DNA from 2 places in the Paracoccus sp. FO-3 genome. Region 1 is predicted to be linked to the other one. Evidence: riboswitches for the same ligand, from Rfam matches in the RefSeq annotation. Region 1 holds a riboswitch; the other holds the start of a gene.
What was found. Region 1 has a riboswitch for thiamine pyrophosphate ahead of thiD (bifunctional hydroxymethylpyrimidine kinase/phosphomethylpyrimidine kinase). Riboswitches for the same ligand answer to the same signal wherever they lie in the genome.
Positions count from the first base shown of each region.

Region 1 (10,726 bases):
CTGCCCGACCGCGACGGGCTGGCGCTGGTCCACCGGCTGGCCAGCGAATCCGGCGCGGCGATCATCATCATCTCGGGCCGGGCGCAGGTGCAGGACCGCGTGACCGGGCTGGAGCTTGGCGCCGACGACTACATCATCAAGCCCTTCGAGCCGGCCGAGGTCGTGGCCCGCATCCGCGCCCGGCTGCGCAAGCCCCAGCGCGAGACCGGCCCCGGCCGCCAGCAGGTCCGCTTTGCCGGCTGGTCGGCCGATTTCGACCGCTACACGCTCACCTCGCCCGAAGGCGCCGAGACCCCGATCAGCCATGCCGAGGCCGAGGTCTTGCGCCTGTTCCTGGACAATCCGCGCCGGCTGATCTCGCGCGCGCAGATGCTGGAAACGCTGGGCGGCACGGCGGGGGAAAGCTTCGACCGGGCGATGGACGTGCGCATCTCGCGCCTGCGCACCAAGCTGGGCGAGGATCCCAAGAACCCGCGCCTGATCAAGACGATCTACGGCGCGGGCTATATCTTTCTGGCCGAACTGGGCTAGATTGCCCCCGATCTGCCGGAGAACGCCCATGCCCACCGTCTATGTCCTGAACGGCCCGAACCTGAACCTTCTGGGCCAGCGCCAGCCCGAGATCTATGGCAGCACCACGCTGTCCGACGTGGAACGCGACTGCCGGGCGCTGGGGGCCGAGCTTGGTCTGGAGATCGCCTTCCACCAGTCGAACCACGAGGGCGCGATCATCGACCTGATCCACGAGGCGCGGCGATCGGCCCAGGCCATCGTCATCAACCCGGCGGCCTTCACCCACACCTCGGTCGCGATCCTGGATGCGCTGAACACCTTCGACGGTCCGGTGATCGAGGTGCATATCTCGAACGTCCACAAGCGCGAGAGCTTCCGGCACCATTCCTATGTCAGCCTGCGCGCCGAGGGCGTGATCGCCGGCCTGGGCATCCACGGCTACCTGCTGGCGCTGCGCCACGTGGCGAAGCTGGTGGGATAGGTGGGCTGGGGCGGTGGTTTGAGCCCGAAGCGGACGGCCGAACCGTAGCCGCACTACCTAGACGCACGTTCAACCTCCTGGAATTCAAAGCGTTGTTTGCGACTCACGAGGAAAACGCAGCAATCTGTATCGTGAACCCATTCAGAACATTTGAGGCGTGAATATGTATCACCCGCTGACCCGGAAGCACTTGTACAGCGCAACGAGGGTTTCTGTGTATTTTGACGAATACGGTAACGAGAAGTCTGCTTCCGGTACGGCATTTTTCCTAAGGACAAGCGCCGGAAAGTTGTATCTTGTATCAAACAGGCATGTCTTCGATGCAAGCTACAGTGACCCCCGCAAGAAAAATTGGGCTTTGAGAAAGGTAGTCGCTGCGGGATATTGTGACGGAAATCTGCTGCCGTTTGATTTTTCCTTTAGCCCACCACAGATTCTGTTTCCAAAAAATGAGAAGGAAGATGTTGCCGTGGTTGATCTGAGCAATGTCAGAATTGACGGAGCGTTGCCAGGCAGCGTGGTACCGATTGAGGAAAGCTACTTAGCGGCAGACGCCGACTTTTCCGAGGTAGATATCTCCGACATTGTGGCTTTCCCAGTGTATCATGGAGCGTCTAATCAGCCGGTAATGCGAACCGGGTGGGTGGCAAGTGATCCATCGCAGAATTTTATCGGGCATGGTCTCAGCGGCGACGCAAGGCGCATTGCAATTGAGGGATTCTCATGGGGCGGCTATTCTGGCTCACCTGTTTTTACTTTAGATAGAGGACTTCAGTCTGGCGCCGGCATTACTTACGGCGGCGGATTTCGAGGAAGTAAAATGATTGGCGTGAATGCTGGCCACATAAAGGTTGCGGATGGGTCGGGCGCACATGCTGGACTATCGTATCTTATTAAAAGCAGTGTTTTAATTGAGTTGCTTTCTTAAATGCCAACGTGAGGTCTTTGCTGATAGATTTCTCCTGCTCATGCAGGCTGCGAATGACCGCTCCGGTCCCGCAAAGCGGACTAGCCGCCCCCTCAAAACACCCCGCGCCGCGCCAGATCCTCGCCCAGCGCCTCGGCGCTGGTAAAGCGGATCGCGTCGATGCCCAGCGCGCGGGCGCCCTCGACATTGGCCGGGCTGTCGTCGATGAAGATGCAGTCCTCGGGGCGCAGCCCGTTACGGTCCATCAGCAGCCGAAAGATCGCGGGCTCGGGCTTCAGCGCGCCGACCTGGCCTGAGACCAGGATGTCGGCGAACAGCCCGCCCAGCCGGGAATGCAGTTCCAGCGCATGGGGCCAGGTCTCGGCCGACCAGTTGGTCAGCGCATAAAGCGGCACCCCGCGGGCCAGCAGCGCCTCGGCAATCGCCCAGCTGCCCGGCACGGTCTTTTCGATGGTGACGGGGAAAGCCGCCAGATAGCCGGCCAGGTGGCGCGCCTCGTCGCCATGGGCGGCGCGGGCGGCGGCAAGCCCCTCGGCAAAGCTGCGCCCGCCGTCCTGCATCCGGTTCCAGCCGGGAAAGTCGATGCGGGCCATCCAGGCCTCGGCCTCGGCCCGGCTGGTGAACACATCCGCAAAGGCCAGCGCCGGATCCCAGTCGATCAGCACCCCGCCCAGGTCGAAGATCACGCTTTTCATCGCATCCTTCCGCATTTCGCCGCGCCCAGATCGGCCGGAAATCCCGGCGCTGTAAAGCCCGAAAACCGCGCCGCGCGCCCCGCCATGCTGCCGGCAAGGCCGACGGATCCGCGACAGCGAGGGGCCGGCCGCGCGCGGCCCTTGCAATACGGGGCGCCGGAGCCTAGTGTCGCGCGGAAGACTCATACACTTGGGGAGCCCCGCACGGGGCTGAGAGGTGCCGGGCACCGACCCATCGAACCTGATCCGGGTCATGCCGGCGTAGGGAAGGGTAGAGTGACGCGGCCCGCAATCCCAGGCCGCCACCCATCCGCCCAGCGTCCGCGTGCCCGGCCGAAACGAAAGGCGGGCCATGTCGGGATTGCAGCCCCATCCCATCGCGCTGACCATCGCCGGCTCGGACAGCGGCGGCGGCGCCGGAATCCAGGCCGATCTGAAAAGCTTTTCGGCGCTGGGCGTCTATGGCGCCTCGGTCATCACCGCGATCACCGCGCAGAACACCCGCACCGTCGCCGCGGTCGAACCCGTCAGCCCCGCCATGATCGCCGCCCAGATCGACGCGGTCTTCGGCGACCTGGACGTGCGCGCGGTCAAGATCGGCATGGTCGGCGGCGTGGATGCGATCACGGTCGTCGCCGGCCGGCTGACGGCGCTGCTGGCGGACAACCCGGTCCCGGTGGTGCTGGACCCGGTGATGGTGGCGAAATCCGGCGACGCGCTTTTGCCGGACGAGGCCGTCTCGGCGCTGCGCGAGCAGCTGATCCCGCTGGCGACCGTGCTGACCCCCAACCTGCCCGAGGCCGCGCGCCTGCTGGACCTTGCCGCCGCCGCGACCCCCGAGGAAATGCGCCAGCAGGGCGAGGCGCTGCGCGCTCTGGGCGCCGCCAACGTGCTGATGAAGGGCGGCCACGCAACCGAGGACAGCTGCACCGACCTGCTGATCGGTCCCGAGCCGCTGGTCCTGACCGCGCCGCGGCAGCAGACGCCCAACACCCATGGCACCGGCTGTTCGCTTTCCTCGGCCATCGCGGCCGGGCTGGCGCAGGGCATGACGGTGGCGCAGGCCGTGACCCGCGCCCATGGCTGGCTGCAGGCCGCCATCGCCCGCGCCGACGAATTGTCGGTCGGGCTGGGCCATGGCCCGGTGCATCATTTCCACGCGCTCTGGGGGCAGGCATGAACCAGATCACCATCCTTGGCGCCGGGGTGATGGGGCTTTGCATCGCCACCGAACTGGCCCAGCGCGGCACCCTGCCGCGCATCATCGACCCGGCCGGCAAGCCCGGATCGCAAGCCTGCAGCTGGCGCGCGGGCGGGATGCTCGCCCCTTATTGCGAGGCCGAAAGCGCCGAGCCGGTGGTGCTGCGCCTGGGCGTCGAGGCCGCCGACTGGTGGCAGGCGAACGGGGCCGAGGTCATCCGCCGCGGCACGCTGGTGCTGGCGCCCTCGCGCGACCGGGCGGAACTCGACCGTTTCGCCCGGCTGACCGAGGCGCATCAGCCGGTGAACGGCGACGAAATCGCGGCGCTGGAGCCGGAACTGTCCGGCCGCTTCCCGCGCGGGCTGCATTTCGCGACCGAGGCGCACCTGAACCCGCGCGCCGCCCTGCTGGCGCTGCGCGACCGGCTGGAGGAACGCGGCATCCAGATCGAGACCGAGGGGACGCCCACCGGCCTTGTGGTGGACGCGCGCGGCTTGGCGGCCAAGGACGAACTGGCCGACCTGCGCGGCGTGCGCGGCGAGATGCTGGTGATCCGCTGCCCGGAAGTGACCCTGACCCGCACCATCCGCCTGCTGCATCCGCGCATCCCGCTGTACCTCGTGCCGCGCGGCGATGGCGTCTACATGATCGGCGCCACCATGCTGGAGACCGGCGGCAAGTATCGCGTCACCGCCCGTTCGGCGGTCGAGATGCTGTCGGCCGCCTATGCCCTGCATCCCGGCTTTGCCGAGGCCGAGATCCTGGAGCTTGGCTCGGATGCGCGCCCGGCCTTCCCGGACAACCTGCCCCGCCTGCGCCGGCGCGGCGGCACGCTTTACGCAAACGGCCTTTACCGCCACGGCTATCTTCTGGCCCCCGCCGTGGCCCGCATGGCCGCCGATTACCTTCTCGAGGGCCGGAAACCGGAGTTCATGGATGAAGATCACCCTTAACGGAGAGGCGCGCGACCTGAACGGCCCGTCCGTGCAGGACGCGCTGGCCGAGATCGGACTGGGCGCGGCCAAGGTGGCGACGGCGCTGAACGGCGCCTTCCTGCCCGCCGCCGCGCGGGCGGAAACCACGCTGAAGGATGGCGACGCGCTGGAAGTCGTGGCGCCGATGCAGGGGGGCTGAGATGCCGGACTTTTACGGAACCGCGGTCGAAAGCCCGCTGATGCTGGGGACGGCGCAATACCCCTCGCCCGCGATCATGGCGCAGGCGTTCCGCGCATCCCGCGCCGGCATCGCCACCGTCAGCCTGCGGCGCGAAGGCGGCGCCGGCCAGGATTTCCACAACCTCATCAAGGATCTGGGCATCCCGGTCCTGCCCAATACCGCCGGCTGCCATTCGGTGCGCGAGGCGGTGACGACCGCGCAGATGGCGCGCGAACTGTTCGAGACGCCCTGGATCAAGCTGGAGGTGATCCGCGACGACGACACGCTCTGCCCCGACGTGATCGCCCTGGTCGAGGCGGCGCGCATCCTGTCCGACGACGGCTTCCAGGTCTTTCCCTATTGCACAGAGGATCTGTCGGTCTGCGGCCGGCTGCTGGACGCGGGCTGCCAGGTGCTGATGCCCTGGGGCGCGCCCATCGGCTCGGGCCGGGGGCTGAACAACCCTTACGGCTTGCGCAGCCTGCGGGCGCATTTCCCGGACGTGCCGCTGGTGGTCGATGCCGGCATCGGCCTGCCCAGCCACGCCGCCCAGGCGATGGAGCTGGGCTATGACGCCGTGCTGCTGAACACCGCCGTCGCCAAGGCCGGCGATCCGGTGGCCATGGCCAGCGCCATGGCGCTGGCGATCGAGGCGGGCCAGCTGGCCCATGCCGCCGGCGCGATCGAGGCGCGGGACATGGCCGCGCCCTCGACCCCGCTCTTCGGAATGGCGGTGCTGGGATGAAACTGCCGCGCTTCTATCCGATCTTCGACAACAGCGACTGGCTGCGCCGCGCCCTGCCCTTGGGCGTGAAGCTGGTGCAGATCCGCATCAAGGACCAGCCGCCCGCCCGGCTGCTGGGCGAACTGGCGCTGTGCCAGGAGCTTTGCCGCGAACATGGCGCCACGCTGGTCGTCAACGACCACTGGCAGGCCGCCATCGACCTGGGCTGCGACTTCATCCACCTGGGGCAAGAGGATCTGGACACGGCCGACATTCCCGCGATCCGCAAGGCGGGGCTGCGGCTGGGCCTTTCGACCCACGACCATGCCGAGCTGGACCGGGCGCTGGCGCTCAGGCCCGATTACGTCGCGCTGGGTCCGGTCTGGCCGACGATCCTGAAGAAGATGAAATGGGAACAGCAGGGGCTGGACCGGGTCCGCGAATGGCGCCGGCTGGTCGGCGCGACGCCCCTGGTCGCCATCGGCGGCGTGACCCCGGACCGCGCGCTCGAGGCTTTCGCCGCTGGCGCCGACGTGGCCTCGGCCGTGACCGACATTACGCTGAACCCCGACCCCGAGGGCCGCATCCGCGAATGGCTGCGGGTGACGGCATGAACCGCTATGCCCGCCAGATGGTCCTGCCCGAGGTCGGCGCCCAGGGGCAGGACCGCATCGGTGCCGCCCATGCGCTGGTGGTCGGCGCGGGCGCGCTTGGCGTGCCGGTGCTGCAATACCTGGCAGGCAGCGGCATCGGCCGCATCACCCTGATCGACCCCGACACGGTCGAGGAATCGAACCTGCACCGCCAGCCGCTTTACCGCATGGCGGATCTGGGCCAGCCCAAGGTCCGCGCCGCGGCGCAGGCCCTGGCCGGGCTGAACCCCTCGGTCCGGGTCGAGACGCTGGAGGAGCGCCTGACCCCGCTGAACGCCCCCGCGCTGGTCGCGGCGGCGGATGTGGTGCTGGACTGCGCCGACAGCTATGCCGCTAGCTACACGCTGTCCGACGCCTGCCTGGCGGCGGGCAAGCCGCTGATCTCGGCCTCGGCGCTGGGGCTTGCGGGCTATGTCGGCGGCTTCTGCCGGGGCGCGCCCAGCCTGCGCGCGCTGTTCCCCGACCCGCCCGACAGCGGCCAGACCTGCGCCACCGCCGGCGTGCTGGGCCCGGTGGTGGGCATGCTCGGCTGCATCCAGGCGCAGATGGCGCTGCGGCTGCTTCTGGGCCTGGCCCCCTCGCCCCTGGGCGAGTTTATCCGCTTCGACAATGGCCGCTTCACCCAGTTCCGCTTCGACGCCGCGCCCGAGGCGACTGGCCCGCGCTTCATCGCCCGCGAGGAAATCCGCCCGGCCGACCTGGTCATCGACCTGCGCCCCGAGGACGAGGCCCCGCGCAAGGCCACCCCGGACGCGCTGCGCCTGCCCGATTACGGCGCGACCGGCCCCCTGCCCGACCCCGGCGGCCGCGTGGTGCTGGCCTGCCGTTCCGGCCTGCGCTCCTGGCGCGCCGCCGACGCCCTTGCCCGCCGCTGGAGCGGCGAGATCACCCTTCTGGCCCTTGGAGACGACGACCGATGAAACATTTCACCCTTGCCGCCGCCCTCGCGATCCTGGCCCAGCCGGCGCTGGCCCAGGACAAGGTCACGCTGATCCTGGACTGGTTCGTGAACCCCGACCACGGCCCGATCATCGTCGCCCAGGAAAAGGGCTTCTTCGCCGAGGAAGGGCTGGAGGTCGAGGTCGTCGCCCCCGCCGATCCCTCGGACCCGCCCAAGCTGGTCGCCGCCGGCAAGGCCGATTACGCCATCAGCTACCAGCCGCAACTGCACCTGCAAGTGCATGAGGGCCTGCCGCTGAAGCGCGTGGGCACCCTGGTCGCCACGCCCTTGAACTGCCTGATGGTCAAGGCCGACGGCCCGGTGCAAGAGATCGCCGACCTCAAGGGCAAGAAGATCGGCTATTCCGTCTCGGGCGTCGAGGAGGCGCTGGTCGGCCAGATCCTCGGGACCGCCGGGCTGACCATGGACGACATCGAGATGGTGAACGTGAACTGGTCGCTTTCGCCGGCGCTGATCGCCGGCCAGGTCGATGCCACCATCGGCGCCTATCGCAATTTCGAGCTGACGCAGATGCGGCTGGAAGGCGCCGAGGGCAAATGCTTCTTCGTCGAGGAACAGGGCGTGCCGACCTATGACGAGCTGATCTTCGTCGCCAACCCGGCCAACCTGGACCTGGACCGCACCCGCCGTCTGCTGCACGCGGTCGAGCGCGGCGCGCAATACATGATCAACCACCCCGACGAGGCCTGGGAGCTGTTCTCGGCCACCGCCCCCGACCTTCGCGACGAGCTGAACGCCGAGGCGTGGAAGGACACGCTGCCGCGCTTCTCGCAATCGCCGGCGGCGCTGGACCAGGGCCGCTATGCGCGGTTCGAGGCCTTCCTCTACGAGGCCGGGCTGGTGGACGGCGTGCTGCCGGTCTCGGACTTGGCGCTGGACGTGGGGGCGGCAGAATGAACCGCTACGGAGACGCCTTCGCCGCCTGGCGCGCCGACGCGCAGCCGGAATGGGACGCCTATACCCGCCACGCCTTCGTCGAGGGGCTGCGCGACGGCACGCTGCCGCAATCCTGCTTCCTGACCTACCTGGTGCAGGACTACCTGTTCCTGAAGAACTTCTCGCGCGCCTGGGCGCTGGCGGTGGTCAAGGCCGGCGACCTCGACGAGATGCGGGCCTGTTCGGCCACGGTTCACACCCTGCTCGATCACGAAATGGGCCTGCATGTCCAGACCTGCGCCCGCGCCGGCATGGGCCCCGAGGTGCTGGCCAATGCGCAAGAGGCGGTGACCAACATCGCCTATACCCGCTATGTGCTCGAGGCGGGCTATTCGGGCGATTTCCTCGACCTGCTGGCGGCGCTGATGCCCTGCGTGCTGGGCTATGGCGAAATCGGGCTGCGGCTCCAGGCCGAGGCGGCGCCCGACACCCCCTATCGCGAATGGATCGACACCTATGCCGGCGCCGAATATCAGGCCGCCTGCATCTCGGCCGGCGAATTGCTGGACAGCGCCATCCGCAAGCGACTGGGCGCGGCGCCCCAGGAAAGCCCGCGCTGGACGGCGCTGTCGCAGCGCTTTGCCACCGCCACCCGGCTCGAGGTCGCCTTCTGGGAGCTTGGCCGCGCATGACCGCCGCGGCCTCGGTCCGCGGCCGCGCCTGGGTCGGCGAGGCGCCGCTGTTCGCGCCGGTGGAGCTGGTGCTGGAACTCGGTGGCTGGACCTGCCTGCTCGGCCCCTCGGGCGTCGGCAAATCGACCATCCTGCGCCTGATCGCCGGGCTGGAAACCGGCGCGCGCTTCGAGGGCGAGGTGGTGCGCAACTGCCCGGTCGCCCTGATGGCGCAGGATCCCGGCCTGATCCCCTGGCTCGACGTGACCGGCAATGTCACCCTGGGCGCCCGGTTGCGCGGCAGCCTGGGGGCTTCTTTCGTGTCCAAATATCCTGGGGGACGCCGGAGCGGCCCCATCGAGGGGCCGCTCCGGCGGGGGGCAAAGCCCCCGGCCGCCCCCGCAGCCCGCGCGGCCCATCTGATCGAGGCCGTGGGCCTGGCAGACCGCGCCCATCACCTGCCCGCCAACCTGTCCGGCGGCCAGCGCCAGCGCACCGCCCTGGCCCGCACGCTTTTCGAGGACCGGCCGCTGGTGCTGCTCGACGAGCCCTTCTCGGCGCTCGACGCGCGCACGCGGGCGCAGATGCAGGATCTGGCAGCGCGCCTGCTCGACGACCGCACGGTGCTTCTGGTCACGCATGACCCGGCCGAGGCGGCACGGCTGGGCGACCGCATCCTGCTGTTGCGGGAAACGGGGCTGACCGAATGGCCCCGGCCCGACACGCGCCCGAAAGGCGCCGCCCGCCCCTATGACGCGCCCGAGGTGCTGGCCCTGCAGGCCGAGCTGATGCGGGGGATGATGGCATGAGAACCGTCGCGGCCCTGGTCGTCACCATCCTGGCCCTCTGGCAGGGGGTCATCTGGCTCGCCGGCATGCCGCCCTTCCTGCTGCCCTCGCCCTTGGCCGTGGCCGACGCGCTGTGGATCAACCAGGCCGAGATCGCCCGCCATGCCGGCTTCACCCTGGCCGAGGTGGTGCTGGGCTTCACCCTCGGCTCGGCCCTGGGCGCGGCGCTGGCGGTGGCGATGGGGTTTTCGCAGAAACTGACCGGCGTGCTGCGGCCGATCCTGACCTTCAGCCAGACCATCCCGGTCTTTGCCCTGGCGCCGATCCTGACCTTGTGGCTGGGCTTCGGCATGGCGCCCAAGATCGCCATGACCGTGCTGATCGTGTTCTTCCCGGTCGCCAGCGCCTTCCTGGACGGGCTGATGCGCACGCCGCAGGCGGCGCTGGACCTGGCGCAGGTGATGGGCGCCGGCCGCACCCGCATCATGCGCCACCTGCGCATCCCCGCCGCGCTGCCGAGCCTCGCCACCGGGCTGCGGCTGGCGGCGGTCTATGCGCCCATCGGCGCGGTGATCGGCGAATGGGTGGGCGGGGCCCGCGGCCTTGGCGCGCTGATGATCCATGCCAACGGCCGGATGAAGACCGCCCTGGTCTTTGCCGCCCTGCTGGTGCTGTCGGTGATGACGGTGATCTTCGCCCGGCTCGTCGCCATCGCGCTGCACCGGCTGCTGCGCCGCTACGGCGTCTAGCAGGTTGCTGAAAAAGTCCTTGCGACAGGACAGCGTGGGCGGGGAACCGGGAAATCCGCTTCAAATTTGCCGAAAATACCCCATTTTCGGGCCGATATTAGCTGGATCCAGAACGATTTCCGCTGCGTCGCCCTCTCAAAATCCTTTTTCAGCAGCCTGCTAGACCAGGCGCGCGGCGCGGGCCAGATCCTCGGGCGTGTTCAGGTTCAGGAACGGGTCCAGCGGGCGGCTGTCGAACACCGCCCGTCCCGGATCATGCGCAGCCGCGAACTGGCCGATCCGGTGCAGCCCGGATTCCAGCGCCTCGTGCAACTCGCCGCGCAGCGACACC
Region 1 is NZ_VCBQ01000002.1:21,650-32,375, forward strand. It holds gene FE811_RS00685 (response regulator transcription factor) at 1-531, shown strand, start outside; gene aroQ (type II 3-dehydroquinate dehydratase) at 560-994, shown strand; gene FE811_RS00695 (hypothetical protein) at 1,209-1,922, shown strand; gene FE811_RS00700 (HAD family phosphatase) at 2,015-2,617, opposite strand; TPP riboswitch at 2,799-2,902, shown strand; gene thiD (bifunctional hydroxymethylpyrimidine kinase/phosphomethylpyrimidine kinase) at 2,970-3,797, shown strand; gene FE811_RS00710 (FAD-dependent oxidoreductase) at 3,794-4,771, shown strand; gene thiS (sulfur carrier protein ThiS) at 4,755-4,952, shown strand; gene FE811_RS00720 (thiazole synthase) at 4,954-5,718, shown strand; gene FE811_RS00725 (thiamine phosphate synthase) at 5,715-6,311, shown strand; gene FE811_RS00730 (HesA/MoeB/ThiF family protein) at 6,308-7,270, shown strand; gene FE811_RS00735 (ABC transporter substrate-binding protein) at 7,267-8,208, shown strand; gene tenA (thiaminase II) at 8,205-8,879, shown strand; gene FE811_RS00745 (ABC transporter ATP-binding protein) at 8,876-9,667, shown strand; gene FE811_RS00750 (ABC transporter permease) at 9,664-10,395, shown strand; gene mobA (molybdenum cofactor guanylyltransferase MobA) at 10,555-10,726, opposite strand, start outside.

Region 2 (9,193 bases), on a different contig from region 1:
AGCACCACCGGGCCGGCAAGCTCGGCGAGGCCGCGCGCCATGTCCTCGGGCGCGAGCGTCACCACGATGCGCGGGAAGCCGGAAAAGGCGGCGATGCTGCGCTCGAGCACGCTTTGCCCGGCCAGGCCGCGCCATTGCTTGGGCAGGCCCTCGCCTGCGCGGGTGCCGCGGCCCGCGGCGGTGATGATGGCGGCATATGTGGCGGGTATCGTCATGGCCGCCAGATGTAGGTCAGCCGCCGCCCCGAGGCAATCGCCGCCGGTCAGGCGTTTCGTCGCGGCCAAAAGACGCAGCCGGTAGTGGCCCATGGCGCGGCTTGTGCTTATAAGGACGGCCATGTGCCGCCTGCCATTCAGCCAAGGATTCCCGTCATGACCGATCCCGCCGTCACCGATCTTTCCAAGGATGCCGCCGCCCGCGCCGCGGTGGCGCTGGTCGAGCCGGGGATGCGGCTGGGGCTGGGGACCGGCTCGACCGCGGCGATCTTCGTGCGCCGCCTGGCGCAGCGGGTGCAGGAGGAAGGCTTTGCGCTGCGCTGCGCCGCGACCTCGAAGGCGACGGCGGAGCTGGCGACCGCGCTGGGGCTGACGGTCGAGGACCTGGACGCCATCGGCTGGCTGGACCTGACCATCGACGGCGCCGACGAGGTGGACCCGGACCTGAACCTGATCAAGGGCGGCGGCGCGGCGCATCTGCGCGAAAAGATCGTCGCCACCGCCTCGGACCGCATGGTGGTCATCGCCGACCAGGGCAAGGTGGTGGACCGGCTGGGCGCCTTTCACCTGCCGGTCGAGGTGATTCCCTTTGGCTGGCAGGCGACCAGGACGCTGATCCAGCGCGCGCTGGACCGGCTGGAGCTGACCCAGCGCCCGATCCTGCTGCGCAAGCGGGCCGATGCGCCCCTGCGCACCGACGAGGGCAACCTGGTGCTGGACCTGGCGCTGGAATCGATCCCCGATGCCGAGGCGCTGGCGGCCGAGCTGTCCGCGATCGCCGGGGTGGTTGAACACGGGCTGTTCCTGAATATCTGCGAGCTGGCGATCATCGGCTGCCCGGACGGGTCGGTGGTGGAGTTGCGGCGCGAGGACATGGCATGAAATTCGACTACGACCTTTTCGTCATCGGCGGCGGCTCGGGCGGGGTGCGCGCGGCGCGGATCGCGGCCAGCGAATACGGCGCCCGCGTCGGCCTGGCCGAGGAAAGCCGCATGGGCGGCACCTGCGTCATCCGCGGCTGCGTCCCCAAGAAGCTGATGATCTTCGCCTCGCAAGCCGGCGCCGCGGCGGCCGAATCGCGCGGCTACGGCTGGCAGGGCGCGGGCGAGGGCCGCTTCGACTGGGCCGAGTTCCACGGCAAGCTCCTGCGCGAACTCGACCGGCTCGAGGGCGCCTATACCTCGGGGCTGGTGAATGCCGGGGTCGAGGTCCACATGCAGCGCGCCCGGCTGCACGACGCGCATACGGTCGAGCTGGCCGACGGCCAGCGCCTGAGCGCCAAGCATATCCTGATCGCGGTCGGCGGCCGGCCGCAGCGCCCCGACATTCCGGGCAAGGAACTGGGGCTGATCTCGGACGACCTGTTCACGCTCGACAGGCTGCCGGGCCGGGTGCTGGTGGTGGGCGGCGGCTTCATCGCCTGCGAATTCGCCACCATCCTGCAGGGCCTGGGCAGCGCCACCGTGCTGGCCTATCGCGGCGATGCGGTGCTGCGCGGCTTCGACGCCGAGATGCGCCGCCATGCCACCGAGCAGCTGCGCGCCATCGGCGTCGACGTGCGGCTGGGCACCAACCCGGCGCGGCTGGACCGCGAGGGGGCGGGCGTCCGCGTCACCTTCGAGGACGGCGGCAGCGAGATCTTCGACGCGGTGATGTTCGCCACCGGCCGCGCGCCCTATACCAAGGGGCTGGGGCTCGAGGAGGCCGGCGTCCGGCTGGGCCGCAGGGGCGAGATCGCGGTGGACGAATGGTCGCAAAGCTCGGTGCCGTCGATCTATGCCGTGGGCGACGTGACCGACCGGGTGAACCTGACCCCGGTCGCGATCCGCGAAGGGCACAGCTTTGCCGACACGGTCTTCGGCGCCCGGCCGCGCAAGGTCGACCACCGGCTGGTGGCCAGCGCCGTCTATACCCGCCCGCATGAGGTGGCGACCATCGGCCTGACCGAGGAAGAGGCCGAGGCCTGCGGTCCCGCCGACATCTATGTCGCCAGCTTCAGGCCCATGCGCTCGCTTTTCGCCGGCTCGGATGCGCGGGCGGTGATGAAGCTGGTGGTAGACGGCGAGACCGACAAGGTGCTGGGCTGCCACATCTTCGGCCCCGAGGCGGGCGAGATGATCCAGATGATCGCGATTCCGCTGGGCATGGGCGCGACCAAGGCCGATTTCGACGCCGCCATCGCCGTGCATCCGACGCTGGCGGAAGAGCTTGTGACCATGCGCAAGCCTTCGCGCCGCGTGGGGGCGGCAAAAATGGACAAACCCGCCGCATCGGCTTGATTTTCCGGCCGAAGGCACCAGTTTCAACCAGACAGACATCAAGCGAGGCACGAGAGGTATGGCAGGACAAGGCCCCTGGGGCGGCGGCGGAGATGACGGCAAGGGCGGCAAGCAGCCGCCGCAAGGGGGCGGCCAGCCCCCCTGGGGCAGTCCGGGCGGCGGCAGGGACGACCGGCCGCAGGGTCCGCGCCGCGGCGACCAGATCCCCGAGATCGAGGAACTGGTGCGCAAGGGCCAGGACCGGCTGCGGGTGCTGATGGGCGGCAAGGGCGGCGGCGGTGGCAACCGCGGCGGCGGCCCGCGCCGGCCGCAGGGCCCGCAATTCCAGATGAGCCGCGGCACCTGGGGCATCGCGGCGCTGGCCGTGCTGGCGGTCTGGGCCTTTTCCAGCTTCTACACCGTCAAGCCCGAGGAACGCGCGGTCGAGCTGCTGTTCGGCAAGCCCGTGGGCACCGGCGAGCCGGGCCTGAACTTCGCGCCCTGGCCCGTCGTCACCGCCGAGGTGGTGCAGGTCTCGGGCGAGCGGACCACGGAGATCGGCACCGGCCGCGCCGGGCCGATGGATTCGGGGCTGATGCTGACCCGCGACCAGAACATCGTGGACATGGCCTATCAGGTGGTCTGGAACATCTCGGACCCCGAGAAATTCCTGTTCAACCTGGCCGATCCCGACGACACCATCCGCGCCGTCTCGGAATCCGCCATGCGCGACATCGTGGCGCGTTCGGAACTGGCGCCGATCCTGAACCGCGACCGCGGCGCCATCGCCGACGACCTGAAGCTGGCGGTGCAGAACACGCTGAACGACTACGAGGCCGGGATCAACGTGCTGCGCGTCAACCTGGACCGCGCCGACCCGCCGCGCGAGGTGATCGACAGCTTCCGCGAGGTGCAGGCCGCCCAGCAGGAACGCGACCGGCTGGAGAAAGAGGCCGACGCCTATGCCAACCGCGTGCTGGCCAGCGCCCGAGGCGAGGCCGCCGCCGTGATCGAACGCGCCGAGGCCTATCGCGCCGAGGCGGTGAACAACGCCGAGGGCGAGGCCGCGCGCTTCAACTCGGTCTATGACGAATATGTCAAGGCGCCGGAGGTCACGCGCCGCCGGATGTATCTGGAAACCATGGAGAAGGTTCTGGGCGGGGTGAACAAGGTCATCCTCGATGGCGAGGCCGGGCAGGGCGTGGTGCCCTATCTGCCGCTGGATCAGCTGCGCAGCGGGGCCTCGGGCTCCGGCAACACCAATACCGGCGGGGGGAACCAGTGATGAACCGTGCAATCTCGCTTCTGGCGCTGCCCTTCCTGGTCGTGGTGGCGGTCCTGGTCATCGCCGCGCTCTATATCGTCGACGTGCGCGAAAAGGCGCTTGTCCTGCGCTTCGGCGAGGTGGTCGAGGTGCGCGAGGAGCCGGGCCTGGGCATCAAGGTGCCCTTCCTCGACAACGTGGTGAAATATGATGCCCGCATCCTGGGCCTGCCGACCCCGCCGATGGAGGTCACGCCGCTGGACGACCGCCGCCTGGTGGTCGATGCCTTCGCGCGCTGGCAGATCACCGACGTGGTGCAGTTCCGCCGCGCGGTGGGCTCGGGCGGCATCGAATTCGCGCAGCGCCGGCTTGAGCCGATCGTGACCAATGCGATCCGGCAGGTGCTGGGCTCGGTGCCCTCGACCACGGTGCTGTCGGACGACCGCACGCCGCTGATGAACCGCATCCGCGACCTGGCCCGCGACGACGCCCGCGACCTGGGCATCCGCGTCATCGACGTGCGCCTGACCCGCACCGACCTGCCCGAGCAGAACCTGACCGCGACCTATGCCCGGATGCGCGCCGAGCGCGAGCGCGAAGCCGCCGACGAGATCGCCCGCGGTGGCGAGGCCGCGCAGCGCGTCCGCGCCGCCGCCGACCGCACCGTGGTCGAGCTGACCTCGGAAGCGCGCAAGCGGGCCGAGGTGGTGCGCGGCGAGGCGGATGCCCGCCGCAACGCCATCTATGCCGACGCTTTCGGCCGCGATCCCGAGTTCTTTGCCTTCACCCGCTCGATGACCTCCTATGAGCGGGCGCTGAAGGGCGAGAACAGCTCGCTGGTGATCCAGCCCCAGGGCGAGTTCTTCGACTACCTGCGCAATGACGGCGCGGACCGGGCCAATCCGGTGCCGGTGCCGCCGCCCGCCGCCACCGAGCCCGAGTCGGAGGAGGAGCCGCAGACCGAAGGCGCGCTGCAACCGGGCGAGACCCCGGCGCCGGCCGAAACCGACCGCACCGGCCAGCCCCTGGGCTCCAGCGCCGGGGTGACGCTGACGCCGCTGCCGGAATCGCTGGCCAGCCCGCCGCAGGAAGAGCCGGTGGTGCCGCCCGCCCCGACGCCGGCCCCGGCCGACTGATCCGCGGGACGAACAGCGCAAATGGAAAGGCGGGACGCGGCTTGCGTCCCGCCTTTTTCATGCCGGGGGCCGGCGGTCATTCCAGGCCGATGAGCTTGCTGTCCTGCCGCTGTTCCTCTTCCGACAGTTCGCGCTGCCATTCCCGCCAGATCGAGACCAGCAGCGCCATCAGCACCGGACCGACGAACAGCCCGACGATGCCCATGGTCTTGACCCCGCCGATCAACCCGAAAAAGGTCGGCAGGAAGGGCAGCTTGACCGGACCGCCGACCAGGACCGGGCGGATGGTCTTGTCCACCACGAACAGCTCGCAGGTGCCCCAGATGAACAGCGCCGCCCCGGCAAAGGGCGTGCCGCTGGCCACCAGATAGGCCGAGACCAGGGTGAAGGACAGCGGCGCGCCGCCGGGGATCAGCGCCATGAAGCCGGTGATGACGCCGAATGTCACCGGCGAGGGCACGCCGGCCAGCCAATAGGCGATGCCCAGGATCACCCCTTCGCCGATGGCGATCAGCGTCATGCCGGTCACGGTCGAGCTGATGGTGGCGGGCACCACGCGCGACAGCCGGCTCCAGCGGTCGGGCAGGATGCGGCGGCCGACCTGGTCGATCTGCGCCACGATCCTGTCGCCGTCGCGGTAAAGCACGAACAGCGTGATCAGCATGAACAGCAGCGTCAGCGCCAGATGGAAGGCCAGCGTGCCCGCCGTCACCGCACCGCGATAGATCGCGCCGATGTTCGAGCCGCTGACCAGCTGCACGATCTCGCTGATGCCGCCGGGGCGGCCGACATAGGTCTGCCAGTTCTCGTCCAGCCAGTCGCCGACCTGCGGCAGCTCGACCATCCAGCCCGGCGTCGGCGCGCCCGAGCTGTTGACCACGATCGCCCAGTTGATCCAGTCGCGCAGCTCGCGGAAGGCATAGATCAGCGCCATGGCGATGGGGATCAGCAGGAAGCAGACCAGCACCAGCACCAGCAGCGTGGCCGCGCCGGTGCGGCCCAGGTTCAGCTGGTGGGCCGCGCGCTCGCGCAGGGGCCAGCTGGCCAGCGCGATCACCATGGCCGCCAGCACCGGCACCAGGAAGCCGTGGAAGAAGTAGATCGAGGCCGCCACGATGGCCAGCAGCAGCCAGCGCGCGGCCGAGATATTGGTCAGCAGGGGCGGCCGGTGCAGGCGCAGACCGACCTGTTTCGGGCTTTGCTGCAGGGCGGCGGCGGCGGGGTTCGGCTCGGTCTTGGTCGTGGGTTTCGGCATTTCGCCTGTCGTCATGGTTCCCGGTCCTGACTGCGGGCGGCTCGCGCGCCCGCCCTGTCGCAACGAGATAACATCTGGCCCCCGGCTGCAAGACGGAATGCCGCCTCGGGCCCGGCCGCTCCCGGATTTCCCGGCTCACGATCCTGTGGGCGGCGCGTGACAGCCGCGGCCATCCGCGCTAACCTTGGCGCCACCAAGGGGAGCCCCGGCAAGGGGCTGAGAAACCGCTGGCCCGGTGCGACCTGCAACGGGCGGCGCGGTGACCCTTTGAACCTGACCCGGATCATGCCGGCGGAGGAATGGGAATGACGCACCTGCCTTTTGCCGGCCTCACCGCGAGGCCGCCGCACCGACGGTCTCGCCCCCAAGCCATGAGGGCATGATGACCGAAAGTTTCTTTGAGACCCTGCGCCGGGAATGCGCGACGGAATGGTCCGCCGCCGTCGGCCACCGCTTCGTGCGCGAAGTTTGCGACGGCAGCATCGCGGATGCGGCGATGGCGCGCTACCTGGTGCAGGACCACCGTTTCCTCGACGCCTTCCTGACGCTTCTGGGCGCCGCCATCGCCTCGGCCGACCGTTTCGAATCGCGGCTGCGCTTCGGCCGCTTCGCCGGCATGGTCTCGGGCGAGGAGAACGACTATTTCCTGCGCGCCTTTGCCACGCTTGGCGTAGGCGAGGCGGACCGCGCCGCCATTCCCGACAGCGCCCCTACCGCGGGTTTCCAGGCGCTGATGCGCGAGGCGGCCGAGACGCGCGCCTATCCCGCCGTTCTGGCGGTGCTGAACGTGGCCGAGGGGCTCTATCTCGACTGGGCCATGCGCGCGACCCAGCCGCTGCCGGCGAATTTCGTCCATGCCGAATGGATCACGCTGCACGACAATCCCTTCTTCCGCGATTTCGTCGGCTTCCTGCGCGACGAATTCGACCGGGCGGGCCCCGAGGCCGCAGAGCAGGCGCGGGACTTCTTCCGCCGCGCCGTCACGCTGGAACTGGCGTTTTTCGACAATGTTTTCGCTGCTTAGCGATCAATCCTCGATGATTTCTATCTCGGGCGGGCTGCCGGGCGGCCCGCTTTCGCGATAGTCCAGCACGATGCGCGCCAGTCCGGCCGGGGCCAGGCGCTGGGAGGTGTGGCGCATCTCGGCCAGGCTCCACCAGCGGAATTCGCGGATGGTGGCGGCTTCGGGCGCGTCCTGGATCGCCGGGGTGAAGCCGGGGGTCTCGACCAGGAAATAGTCCTCGGACTGCCGCCAGCGCTGCCGGTGCAGCGTCATGGTCACGCGGCGCCGCCAGACCAGCGGGCCCAGGGCGGGCAGGGCCAAGCCCAGCTCCTCGGCCAATTCGCGGCGCAGGGTCTGTTCCGGCGTCTCGCCCGGCTCGGTGCCGCCGCCGGGGGTGATCCACCAGTCGCCGCCGCCGTAATCGACCCGCATCAGCAGCACCCGGTCCTCGGGCGTCAGCAGAATGACCCGCACGGCCTGCCTGTCGATGATCCGCATGTTCCTTGCCCTGAAAACGCCCGGCCTGCCGGGCTAGCACATGCCCGGCCAAGGGCGGCGTGGCCTGCGGCCTCCGCGATCGGGAAAGCTCGCCCGACGCGATATGCCGGCTCCCGCCGCGCGCCTCTGCGCCCGCGAAATGGAAAAGCCCCGCCGGGGCGGGGCTTTCCATGGCATCGCGCTCAGTTGCGCTCCTTGTCCACCATCTTGCCCTTGGAGATCCAGGGCATCATGCCGCGCAGCTTCTCGCCGACCTTCTCGATCTGGTGTTCGTCGTTGATGCGGCGGGTCGCCTTGAAGAAGGGCTGGCCCACGGCGTTCTCCTGCATGAAGTCGCGCACGAACTTGCCGGTCTGGATGTCGGTCAGCACCGCCTTCATCCGCGCCTTGGTCTCTTCATAGGGCAGCACGCGCGGGCCCGAGACGTATTCGCCATATTCCGCGGTGTTCGAGATCGAATAGTTCATGTTGGCGATGCCGCCCTCGTAGATCAGGTCCACGATCAGCTTCACTTCGTGCAGGCATTCGAAATAGGCCATTTCCGGCTCGTAGCCGGCCTCGACCAGGGTTTCGAAGCCCATGCGGATCAGCTCGACCAGGCCGCCGCACAGCACCGCCTGCTCGCCGAACAGGTCGGTTTCGCATTCCTGGCGGAAGTTCGTCTCGATGATGCCCGAGCGGCCGCCGCCGATGGCCGAGCAATAGCTCAGGCCGATGTCCATGGCCTTGCCGGTGGCGTCCTGATGCACGGCGACCAGGCAGGGCACGCCGCCGCCCTTGACATATTCGCCGCGCACGGTGTGGCCGGGGCCCTTGGGCGCCATCATGATCACGTCCACGCCGGGCTTGGGCTCGATCAGGCCGAAATGCACGTTCAGCCCGTGGGCAAAGGCGATGGCCGCGCCTTCGCGCAGGTTGTCATGCACGTATTTGCGATAGGTCTCGGCCTGCAGCTCGTCGGGCATGGTGAACATGATCAGGTCGGCCCAGGCGGCGGCCTCGGCGATGCCCATGACCTTCAGCCCCTCGGCTTCGGCCTTCTTGGCCGAGGCGGAACCCTCGCGCAGGGCGACGACCAGGTTCTTGGCGCCGGAATCGCGCAGGTTCAGCGCATGGGCATGGCCTTGGCTGCCATAGCCCAGCATGGCGATCTTCTTGTCCTTGATCAGGTTCACATCGCAGTCGCGATCGTAATAGACACGCATCGGGATCTCCCTCGTTTCGATGCGAGGGTTCTAGCAGCGTTCCGATGGCAGTTCTGTGCAATCTTCGCGGATATGCTGGAGTTTTGGCGACAATCATGCCAAGAATGCCATAAAGGTGAAAAATTCATGCCCGACGCGACCGACCGCCGCATCCTGCGCCAGCTTCTGGCCGATCCCGACATCGCGAACGCCGAGCTGGCCGAGCGGGCAGGGGTCACGCCGGCCAGCCTGTGGCGCCGGCTGGAACGGCTGCGCCAGGCGGGGGTGATCTGCGCCACCGAAGCCCGCATCGACTGGCGCAGGCTTGGCTACGAGGTGCAGGTCAGCCTGCGCTTTACCCTGGACAAGACCCATCCCCG
Region 2 is NZ_VCBQ01000091.1:830-10,022, reverse strand. It holds partial or broken gene FE811_RS28360 (bifunctional 2-C-methyl-D-erythritol 4-phosphate cytidylyltransferase/2-C-methyl-D-erythritol 2,4-cyclodiphosphate synthase) at 1-215, opposite strand, end outside; gene rpiA (ribose-5-phosphate isomerase RpiA) at 363-1,097, shown strand; gene gorA (glutathione-disulfide reductase) at 1,094-2,494, shown strand; gene hflK (FtsH protease activity modulator HflK) at 2,553-3,758, shown strand; gene hflC (protease modulator HflC) at 3,758-4,873, shown strand; gene FE811_RS20270 (AI-2E family transporter) at 4,950-6,143, opposite strand; TPP riboswitch at 6,315-6,445, shown strand; gene FE811_RS20265 (TenA family protein) at 6,511-7,152, shown strand; gene FE811_RS20260 (NUDIX hydrolase) at 7,156-7,629, opposite strand; gene ilvC (ketol-acid reductoisomerase) at 7,812-8,834, opposite strand; gene FE811_RS20250 (Lrp/AsnC family transcriptional regulator) at 8,961-9,193, shown strand, end outside.
Region 2: another riboswitch for thiamine pyrophosphate. It lies ahead of FE811_RS20265 (TenA family protein); the one in region 1 lies ahead of thiD (bifunctional hydroxymethylpyrimidine kinase/phosphomethylpyrimidine kinase).